Regions from separate parts of the Streptomyces anatolicus genome, predicted to be linked through region 1. Evidence: riboswitches for the same ligand, from Rfam matches in the RefSeq annotation. Region 1 holds a riboswitch; the other holds the start of a gene.
The links. Region 1 has a riboswitch for cobalamin ahead of GKQ77_RS08955 (ABC transporter substrate-binding protein). Riboswitches for the same ligand answer to the same signal wherever they lie in the genome.
Positions count from the first base shown of each region.

Region 2: linked by a shared signal. The riboswitch ahead of GKQ77_RS21025 (CbtB domain-containing protein) and the one ahead of GKQ77_RS08955 (ABC transporter substrate-binding protein) in region 1 are both predicted to bind cobalamin.

Region 1 is NZ_WMBF01000061.1:7,671-11,645, reverse strand. It holds gene GKQ77_RS08965 (ABC transporter ATP-binding protein) at 1-354, opposite strand, end outside; gene GKQ77_RS08960 (FecCD family ABC transporter permease) at 351-1,367, opposite strand; gene GKQ77_RS08955 (ABC transporter substrate-binding protein) at 1,484-2,446, opposite strand; cobalamin riboswitch at 2,492-2,612, opposite strand; gene GKQ77_RS08950 (M67 family metallopeptidase) at 2,617-3,039, opposite strand; gene GKQ77_RS08945 (amino acid permease) at 3,129-3,975, opposite strand, start outside.
Region 2 is NZ_WMBF01000254.1:283-4,257, reverse strand. It holds gene GKQ77_RS21035 (glycoside hydrolase family 6 protein) at 1-442, opposite strand, end outside; gene GKQ77_RS21030 (GAF and ANTAR domain-containing protein) at 627-1,385, shown strand; cobalamin riboswitch at 1,764-1,884, shown strand; gene GKQ77_RS21025 (CbtB domain-containing protein) at 1,919-2,140, shown strand; gene GKQ77_RS21020 (CbtA family protein) at 2,164-2,931, shown strand; gene GKQ77_RS21015 (class F sortase) at 2,944-3,615, opposite strand; gene GKQ77_RS21010 (hypothetical protein) at 3,632-3,975, opposite strand, start outside.

The DNA.
Region 1 (3,975 bases):
CTCGTCGTCCCGCTCGGTGTCCCCCTCCCAGAAGCGTTTGTGCGGGGAGCGGCCCATCGCGACGATCTGCCGCACGGTGAGGTCGAAGCCCGCCTGGCCGTCCTGCGGGACGGTGGCGATGTGCCGGGAGCGCGCCTTGGCGCCGAGTCCCGCCAGATCGGTCCCGTTGAGCAGGACGCGGCCCTCGGCCGGGGTGAGCGCCCCGTACACGCAGCGCAGCAGGGTCGTCTTGCCGCTGCCGTTGGGGCCGACGACGCCGACCGTCTCGCCCTCGGCGACGGTCAGTGAGACGCCGTCGAGCAGGCGCGGCCCGCCCGGGGCCCGGTACCCGAGGTTCTCGACGATCAGCGTCACGTGGCCACCCCTTCGTGGCTCTGGCCCCTGCGCAGCAGCCAGAGGAAGAACGGTCCGCCGGTCAGCGCGGTGAGCACGCCGACCGGGATGTCCTGCGGGGCGGCGACCGTGCGCGCGGCGAGGTCGGCGACGACCAGGAACACCGCGCCCATCAGCGCCACCACCGGCAGCAGCGGGCGGTGCGCGGCGCCCACCAGCAGCCGGGCGGCGTGCGGCACCATCAGGCCTACGAAGCCGATGGCGCCGCTGTACGCGACGAGTACGCCGGTCAGGAGTGAGGCGAGCACGAAGACGGCGGCGCGGAAGCGGGCCGTGTCCAGGCCGAGGACCGTGGCGCCCTCCTCGCCCACGAGCAGCAGGTCGAGCGGGCGGGCCAGCGCGATCAGCAGGGCCGTGCCGACGCCGAGCACCGCGCAGGGCAGGGCGAGCATGTCCCAGCGGGCGCTGCCGAGGCCGCCGAGCGTCCAGTAGAGGACTTCCTTGAGGTGGTCGGCGCTGTCGGCGGTGACCAGGATGAGGCTGGTCAGGGCGGTCAGGATGTACGAGACGGCGACCCCGGCGAGGATCAGGCGGCCGGTGGCGAAGCCTCCGCCGCCGCTTCTGGCCAGGGCGTAGACGAGGGCCAGGGAGACGAGCGCGCCCACGAAGGAGGCGGCGGGGATGGTGACGGCGGTGCTGAGGGCTGCGCCCAGGCCGAAGACGCCGCCGAGGACGATCGCCGAGACCGCGCCCACGGAGGCGCCCGAGGAGACGCCCAGGAGGAACGGGTCGGCGAGGGGGTTGCGGACGAGGGCCTGGAGGACGGTGCCGATGACTGCCAGGCCGGCTCCTACGGTGGCGCCCAGGATGACTCTGGGGAGCCTTACGTCCAGGACGATGGTGCGGAAGGGGGAGGGTTCCGCGTGGCCTGTGAGGATGTCCAGGACCTGGCTCGGGGGGATCCTGACCGAGCCCAGGGCCAGCCCGGCGAGGGTCGCTGCCGCGAGGGCTGCGGTCAGTCCCGTCAGGATCAGGAGGCGGCGCCCCCTGTGGCTCGGTTGATCGCCCTTCGGGCTCGTCCTCAAACGCCGGACGGGCTGGAACCGGTCTCCCCCGGGCTGGGACAGGCGCCGGACGGGCTGGGGGGTGCTCACAGCTGTGCCGCCAGCTTCTTCACCGCCTTGGGGGCTCGTACCCCTGTCACCACGTCCGAGAGCGGGAGCACCGCGAAGCGCTTGTTCTTGATGGCGGGGACGTCCGCCAGGACCGGGTCGTCGAGGAGGCGGCGCTTCTTCTGGGCGACCGTCGTGGCGCCGTAGTCGAGGATCACGATGACCTCCGGCTTGCGTTCGACGACCTTCTCCCAGGACGCGTCGCCGAACGACTTGTCCACGTCGGCGAAGACGTTGCGGCCGCCCGCCCGCTCGACGATGTCGTTGCCGATGCCCCGGCCGCCCAGCGTGAACGCCGTCTTGTCGCCGCTGTCGTAGACGAAGACGGAGGCCGGCTTTCCGCCCTTCGCCTTCTTCTCGGTGGCGGCAAGCTCCCGCTTCGCGCCGCTCACCCAGTTGTCCGCGCGCTCGCGCACCCCGAAGGTCGAGCCGACCTCGCGCACCTCGCGGTAGACGTCCTCCATGGAGACGGCCCGCTTCGCGCACCCCTCGACGTTGAGGCGGCTCTTGATGCCGGACTTGGCGAGCGCGGAGCGGCTGCGGCCGTCGCCTGCGAGGAAGGCGCTGGCGTAACCGCCGTACACGAAGTCGGGGTTGGCGGCGAGCAGCTTCTCGTAGGAGGGGTACTCCTTGGCGAGGACGGGAACGGATTCGTACGCCTTCTCGTACTTCGGCAGGACCTTGTCGTCGAGGTAGGCGGTCCCGGCGAGGCGGTCCTTGAGGCCGAGTTCCAGCATCACCTCGGTGACGTGCTGGTTCATGGTGACGGCCCGCTTGGGGGGTGCGTCGTACGTCGTGCGCACACCGCAGTTGGTGACGGTGTACGGGAATCCGGCGGCCTTGGCGGCGGGCTTGCCGGAGTCGGCGGGGCCGGACGAGCCGCAGGCGGCGAGCGGGGCGAGCAGGGCCGCGGTGGTGAGTACGCGTAGGGCGCGGGACATGGCTGAACTGCCTCCTTGAGGGGATTTCCGCGTCCCCTGCGTGGTGTGGAGAGAAGGCGGCAGGTCAGTTCCTGACTCCCCCGCCCCGGGATGGGGGTGGGGTCACAGTGGCGGGACCGTGCCGGGTTCGCACCGGCTTCCTGGCTCCTGCCGCCTCGAAGATGTCGGGGTCAGTATGCCTGTACGACCCGCACCTCTTCCTCGGTGACCTGGCCCTCGACGATCCGGAACGAACGGAATTGGAAGGGGCCCGCTCCGTCGGTGTCCGCGGTGGAGACCAGGAGGTAGTGGGCGCCGGGCTCGTTGGCGTAGCTGATGTCGGTGCGGGAGGGGTAGGCCTCGGTCGCGGTGTGCGAGTGGTAGATGACCACCGGCTCCTCGTCGCGGTCGTCCATCTCGCGGTAGAGCTTGAGCAGGTCACCCGAGTCGAACTCGTAGAACGTGGGCGAGCGCGCGGCGTTCAGCATCGGGATGAACCGCTCGGGGCGGCCGGTGCCCGCCGGGCCCGCGATCACGCCGCACGCCTCGTCGGGGTGGTCCTGGCGCGCGTGCGCGACGATCTGGTCGTGGAGGGCCTGGGTGATGGTCAGCATGGCAGTCAGGATAAGCAGAGGGCCCGCGCCGTACCGAAGTGTGGTACGGGCGGGCCCGAATGCTGGACAGGTGCCCCGAGGGGCGGGTGTCAGTCCTTGGTGACCGGCTCGGTCTCGGAGGCGGCGGTGCCGACCTTGCGCTTGTTGAACGCGGCGGCCTCCGGGTTGCGGCTCTTGAGGACCAGGTAGGTGACCCCGAGGATCGCGGCCCAGACGGGGGCGGCGTACAGCGAGATGCGCGCGTCCTTGTCGACGCCCATCATCACGATGACCATGCCGATGAAGAGCAGGGCGAACCAGCTGGTGTACGGGGCGCCCGGGGCCCGGAAGGTGGACTGCGGCAGCTCGCCGCGGTCGGCCTTGCGGCGGTAGCGGATCTGGCAGGCCAGGATCATGATCCAGGCCCACATGCCGGAGATGGTCGCGAAGGAGACGACGTAGTTGAACGCCTCACCCGGCCACTGGTAGTTGATCCAGACGCCGACCAGCATGAACGCGGCGGAGAACGTGGTGCCGAGCAGCGGCAGGCCGTTCTTCGTGAGCCTGGTGAAGAGCTTCGGACCCTGGCCGTTGAGCGCCAGGTCGCGCAGCATGCGGCCGGTGGAGTACATGCCGGAGTTGCAGGAGGAGAGCGCGGCGGTGAGGACCACGAAGTTCACGATCGCGGCGCCGACGCCCAGACCCATCTTCTCGAAGGCCGCGACGAACGGCGAGACACCGGGCTGGAAGTGCGTCCACGGCACGACCGACAAGATCATGATCAGCGCGCCGACGTAGAAGACGGCGATGCGCCACGGCACGGTGTTGATGGCCTTGGGCAGGACGGTCTTCGGGTCCTTGGACTCGCCCGCGGTGACGCCGACCAGCTCGACGGCGAGGAAGGCGAACATCACGATCTGGAGCGTCATCAGCGTCGAGCCGATGCCGTTCGGGAAG
Region 2 (3,975 bases), on a different contig from region 1:
CGCGGTAGGCGTCGCCGTCGGCCGCGCCGCCGCCGGAGTACTGGCCGCAGTCGCGGTGCGGGATGTTGTAGAGCACCAACAGGGCGTCCCTGTCGGCCTTTTCGGCGGCCTCGGTGAAGCCGCGCGCCTGGTCCTGCGCGTTCTCCGGGACGAGCCACTCGGCGACGGGCTGCTCGGCGATCTTCCGGACCAGTTCGGCGTCGTCCTTCTCGCCGTCCTTCTCATAGGCGGCGACCTGCTTGGCCGCGTTCCCCTCCGGGTTGACCCAGTAGGGGTCTTCTTTCTTGGGCTGCTGCTTCACCGGCGTACCCGACGTCTCCCCCTCCGGGTCACCGCCGGAGGAACACCCGGAGAGGAGCAGCGCGGCCCCCGCCAGCGCCACTCCCGTCCGCACCCCCCGGGCCGCGAAACCACGTCCGCGACCTGTGCCTTTTCGGTACATCCAGTCCCCCCTCGGGTGCACTGTCCGTATCCCAATCCTGACATAAGGACACTGTGTCCACGAGGGTCGTCCGTCGGGCGGAGAGAGCTGTAGGAGAGCTGTTACCGAGAGGTGCCGCGGGGCGCGTTACCGCCGCGCCGCGGCCGGGTAGGCGCAGTCCGCGGGGAGTGGAGGAGAGAGGGTCATGGGGGACCGCCCATGCGCACTGCGGCTCGCGGAAGTTCTGGTGGAGGCCGCGGACACGCTGACCGACGACTTCGACCCTGAGCGCCATCTGCGCCGGGTGTCGGACCGTTCAGTGGAGCTGCTCGACGCGCAGGGCGCCGGCGTGCTGTACGCGGACGGGGGTGACGGCGTCCGCCTCATTCCCGGCAGCCGCCAACAGGAAGCGGTGCGCGCCCTGTTGGCGGTCCAGCGGCAGGACGGGCCGTGCCTCGACAGCCTCGGGACCGGCGAGCCCGTGCCGCCGGTGCGTGTCGACTCCCACGACGCGTCGGCCCGCTGGCCGGCGTTTGCCGAGCGGGCCGGTGAGCACGGCGTCGCGCAGACCTTCGCGGTGCCGCTGCGGCACGGCAGTTCGACGCTCGGCGTACTGAATGTCTTCGTATCGCACGCACAGCAAAAGGCCTGCGCGGAAGTGGAGTTGCGGATCACCCAGGTGCTTGCCGACGCCGCCGCGGTGGGGCTGGCCCATCACCGCACCCACGCGCGGTACCTGACGCTCACCCAGCAGCTCCAGAGGGCGCTGGACAGTCGTATTCGCATAGAACAGGCCAAAGGCATGCTCGCCGAGCGCTGGAACACCGGTATGGACGAGGCATTTGAGGCGTTACGGCGTTATGCGCGCAGGGAACGGCAGGTCATCGACATGGTCGCCGTTCAGGTGATCAAGAGAACGCTCGACGGTGAAGTGCTCCGGAAGGACCGGTCGGCGTCTTCCTGAGAAAACGGCCCCCGCGGCGGGAAGCCCGGGGCGGAACGCGGGGAAGCCCGGCGCGAAAGGGAGGGGCGAATTGGCGATATCCGGACTCCGGATCCCTCTAGGCCGACGCGCTCATTCGTCCTAGAGTCTGTCGCACGGCCCAAGCCCCCGGCCTTCTCGGTCATTCCCCCATTCCGGAATGGCCGTGAACCTCCCGCGCCGGCGCCGGGTTCCTCCCGCAGCTCGTGCGCGCGCGGTCGAGGACCAGCCCGGTCGGTGGCTCAGGGGGGAGCGGGCCGCCGATCGGGCCGGGACCGCCGGTCCGCCCCGTGCCGCGGGGGCCTCCCGAGGGGTGTTGACAGCCCCCCTGACGTGCTGGGACTCTCCGAGACGACAAGTCCATACATCGAGGCGACGGTTGACAGGAACCCGGTGCGAATCCGGGACGGTCCCGCCACTGTGACCCGCACGCGACGAGCGTGCGCGGAAGTCAGGAACTGAACCGTCGTCCTCCTGCCATGGGGCGTGGAAACCCCAGAAGGAGGCCCACCGGTATGTCCCTGCACTCCGCAGCGCCGCACACCGACACCACGGCGAGCCAGGCCGCCGTGACACAGACCCGCGACTGGCTGATCGCCTCGGCCGCCGCGATCCTCGCGCTGGTCGCGCTCTACGCCGTGTTCCTCGACAACGGCACGCTGATCTCGGCGACCGGCGACTATCTGCACGAGTTCGCGCACGACGGCCGGCACCTCTTCGGTGCCCCGTGCCACTGACCGGGCGGACGGGCACAAGCACCATGCACTCTTCCCCCGTACTCCCCCTGCTCGGGCGCGGTCTGCTGGCGGGAGGGGCGGCGGGCCTCACCGCCGGTCTCTTCTCGCTGCTGCTCGCCGAACCCCTGATGGACCGCGCCATCCGCGCCGAGGAGAAGCGCTCGGCCGCCGAGGAGCACGCGCACGGCGCGGCGCAGGCCGTCCAGCACCACGAGGAGCTGTTCAGCCGCTCCACGCAGCACGGCGGCCTCGTGGTCACCGCGGTCGTCGCGGGGCTCGCCCTCGGCGTCCTCTTCGCCGTCGCGTACGCGGCGGTGCACCGCCGGGATCCGGCCGCCAGTCCCTGGCCGCGCGCGCTGGCCTTCTCCGCGGCGGCCTTCCTCGCCGTCTCCCTCCTGCCCGGCCTGCGCTATCCGGCGAACCCGCCGGGCGTCGGCGACGCGGGAACCGTCGGCGACCGCCAGGCGCTGTGGCTCGCCGCGGTCGCCATCGGCGTCCTCGGCATGTTCCTCGTACGACAGGTGTACGTACGTCTGTCGGCGCGCCCCGAACCGGTGCGGCACCTGGCGGTGGCGCTCACGGCCGTCGTCGTCCTCGCGGTGCTGTTCCTGCTCCCGGGGAACCCGGACCCGGTCCCGGTGGACGCGACGCTGCTGTGGGAGTTCCGCATGCTGTCGCTCGGTTCGCACGCGCTGCTGTGGGCGGTGTTCGCGGCGGTCTTCGGCGGGCTCGGTCTGCGGGCGGCGCTCAGACCGTCGGCGGCGGGCCGCGCGACGCCCGTACTCCCGTGAGGTAGCGCCGCGCTACCCCCGTACTCCGGTGAGGTACGCCGAGACGATCACGTTGGCCGTGTAGGTGCCGGTGGCTCTGTCGAAGACGCCGCCGCAGGTGATGAGGCGCAGTTCGGCGCGGCCCCCCTCGTGGGGGCCGTACGCCTTCCTCGCGTCGAAGCGGTCGCGGGTGACGACCTGGACGTCGTCGACGGTGAACTCCGCGACCGTGCCGTCGTCGCGGCTCACGTCGATCTTCTCGCCGGGGCGCATCGCGCTGAGGTCGTAGAAGACCGCGGGCTCGGTCCGCGTGTCGACGTGGCCGACGAAGAGGGCGGCGCCCGGGGCGCCGGGGCGGGTGCCCCCGCCGTACCAGCCGACGGTGTCCGCCTGGGTGTACGGCGGTGGGTCGATGGCGCCTTCGGGGTCCAGGCCCCGGGCGGTGACGGGGGCGGCGACCTCCAGGGACTGCACCTCGACGTGCCGGGGCCGTGCGGGGGCCAACGGCTCGTGGGCGGGCGGGAGTTCGACGTTTCCGAGGGGGCGGCCGACTGCCGCCGCGTCGCCGTTCGCGGGCGCGGAGAGGCCGGCGCGCAGGTCCGCGATCTGGGCGCCCCATAGGCCCAGGCCCGCCAGGAGGGCGGCCCAGGCGAGGCCCGTACGGAGGCGTCCGGTCCCGGGCGGGCGTTCAGCGCCGCCGGACATCGTCCCGGCCCTTCCGTCACTCGGAGCGGCTGCGGCGGCGGATGCCGCGGAACGCCACGGCGACCGCCGCGGCTCCGGCGAGTACCAGGCCGACCACGGCGTGCGGGGTGCCGGGGCCCGCCTCGTCGGCGCCGGCGGAGGCGACCGAGGGGAAGCGCGCGGTGCCGCCGCCGCCGGCCCGTACCGGGGAGACCGGCTCCGGGTTGCGCTGGATCACGCGGACCGTGCCGGTGCGCTGGTGGGGGTGGCCGTCACAGATGACGGTGACCTCGTACGAGCCGGAGAGCCCGCTCCTGAGCTTGGCCTTGCCGTTCAGGGAGTTCTTGCCGCCGTCGCCCCCGGTCAGCTCGGCGTCCCCCT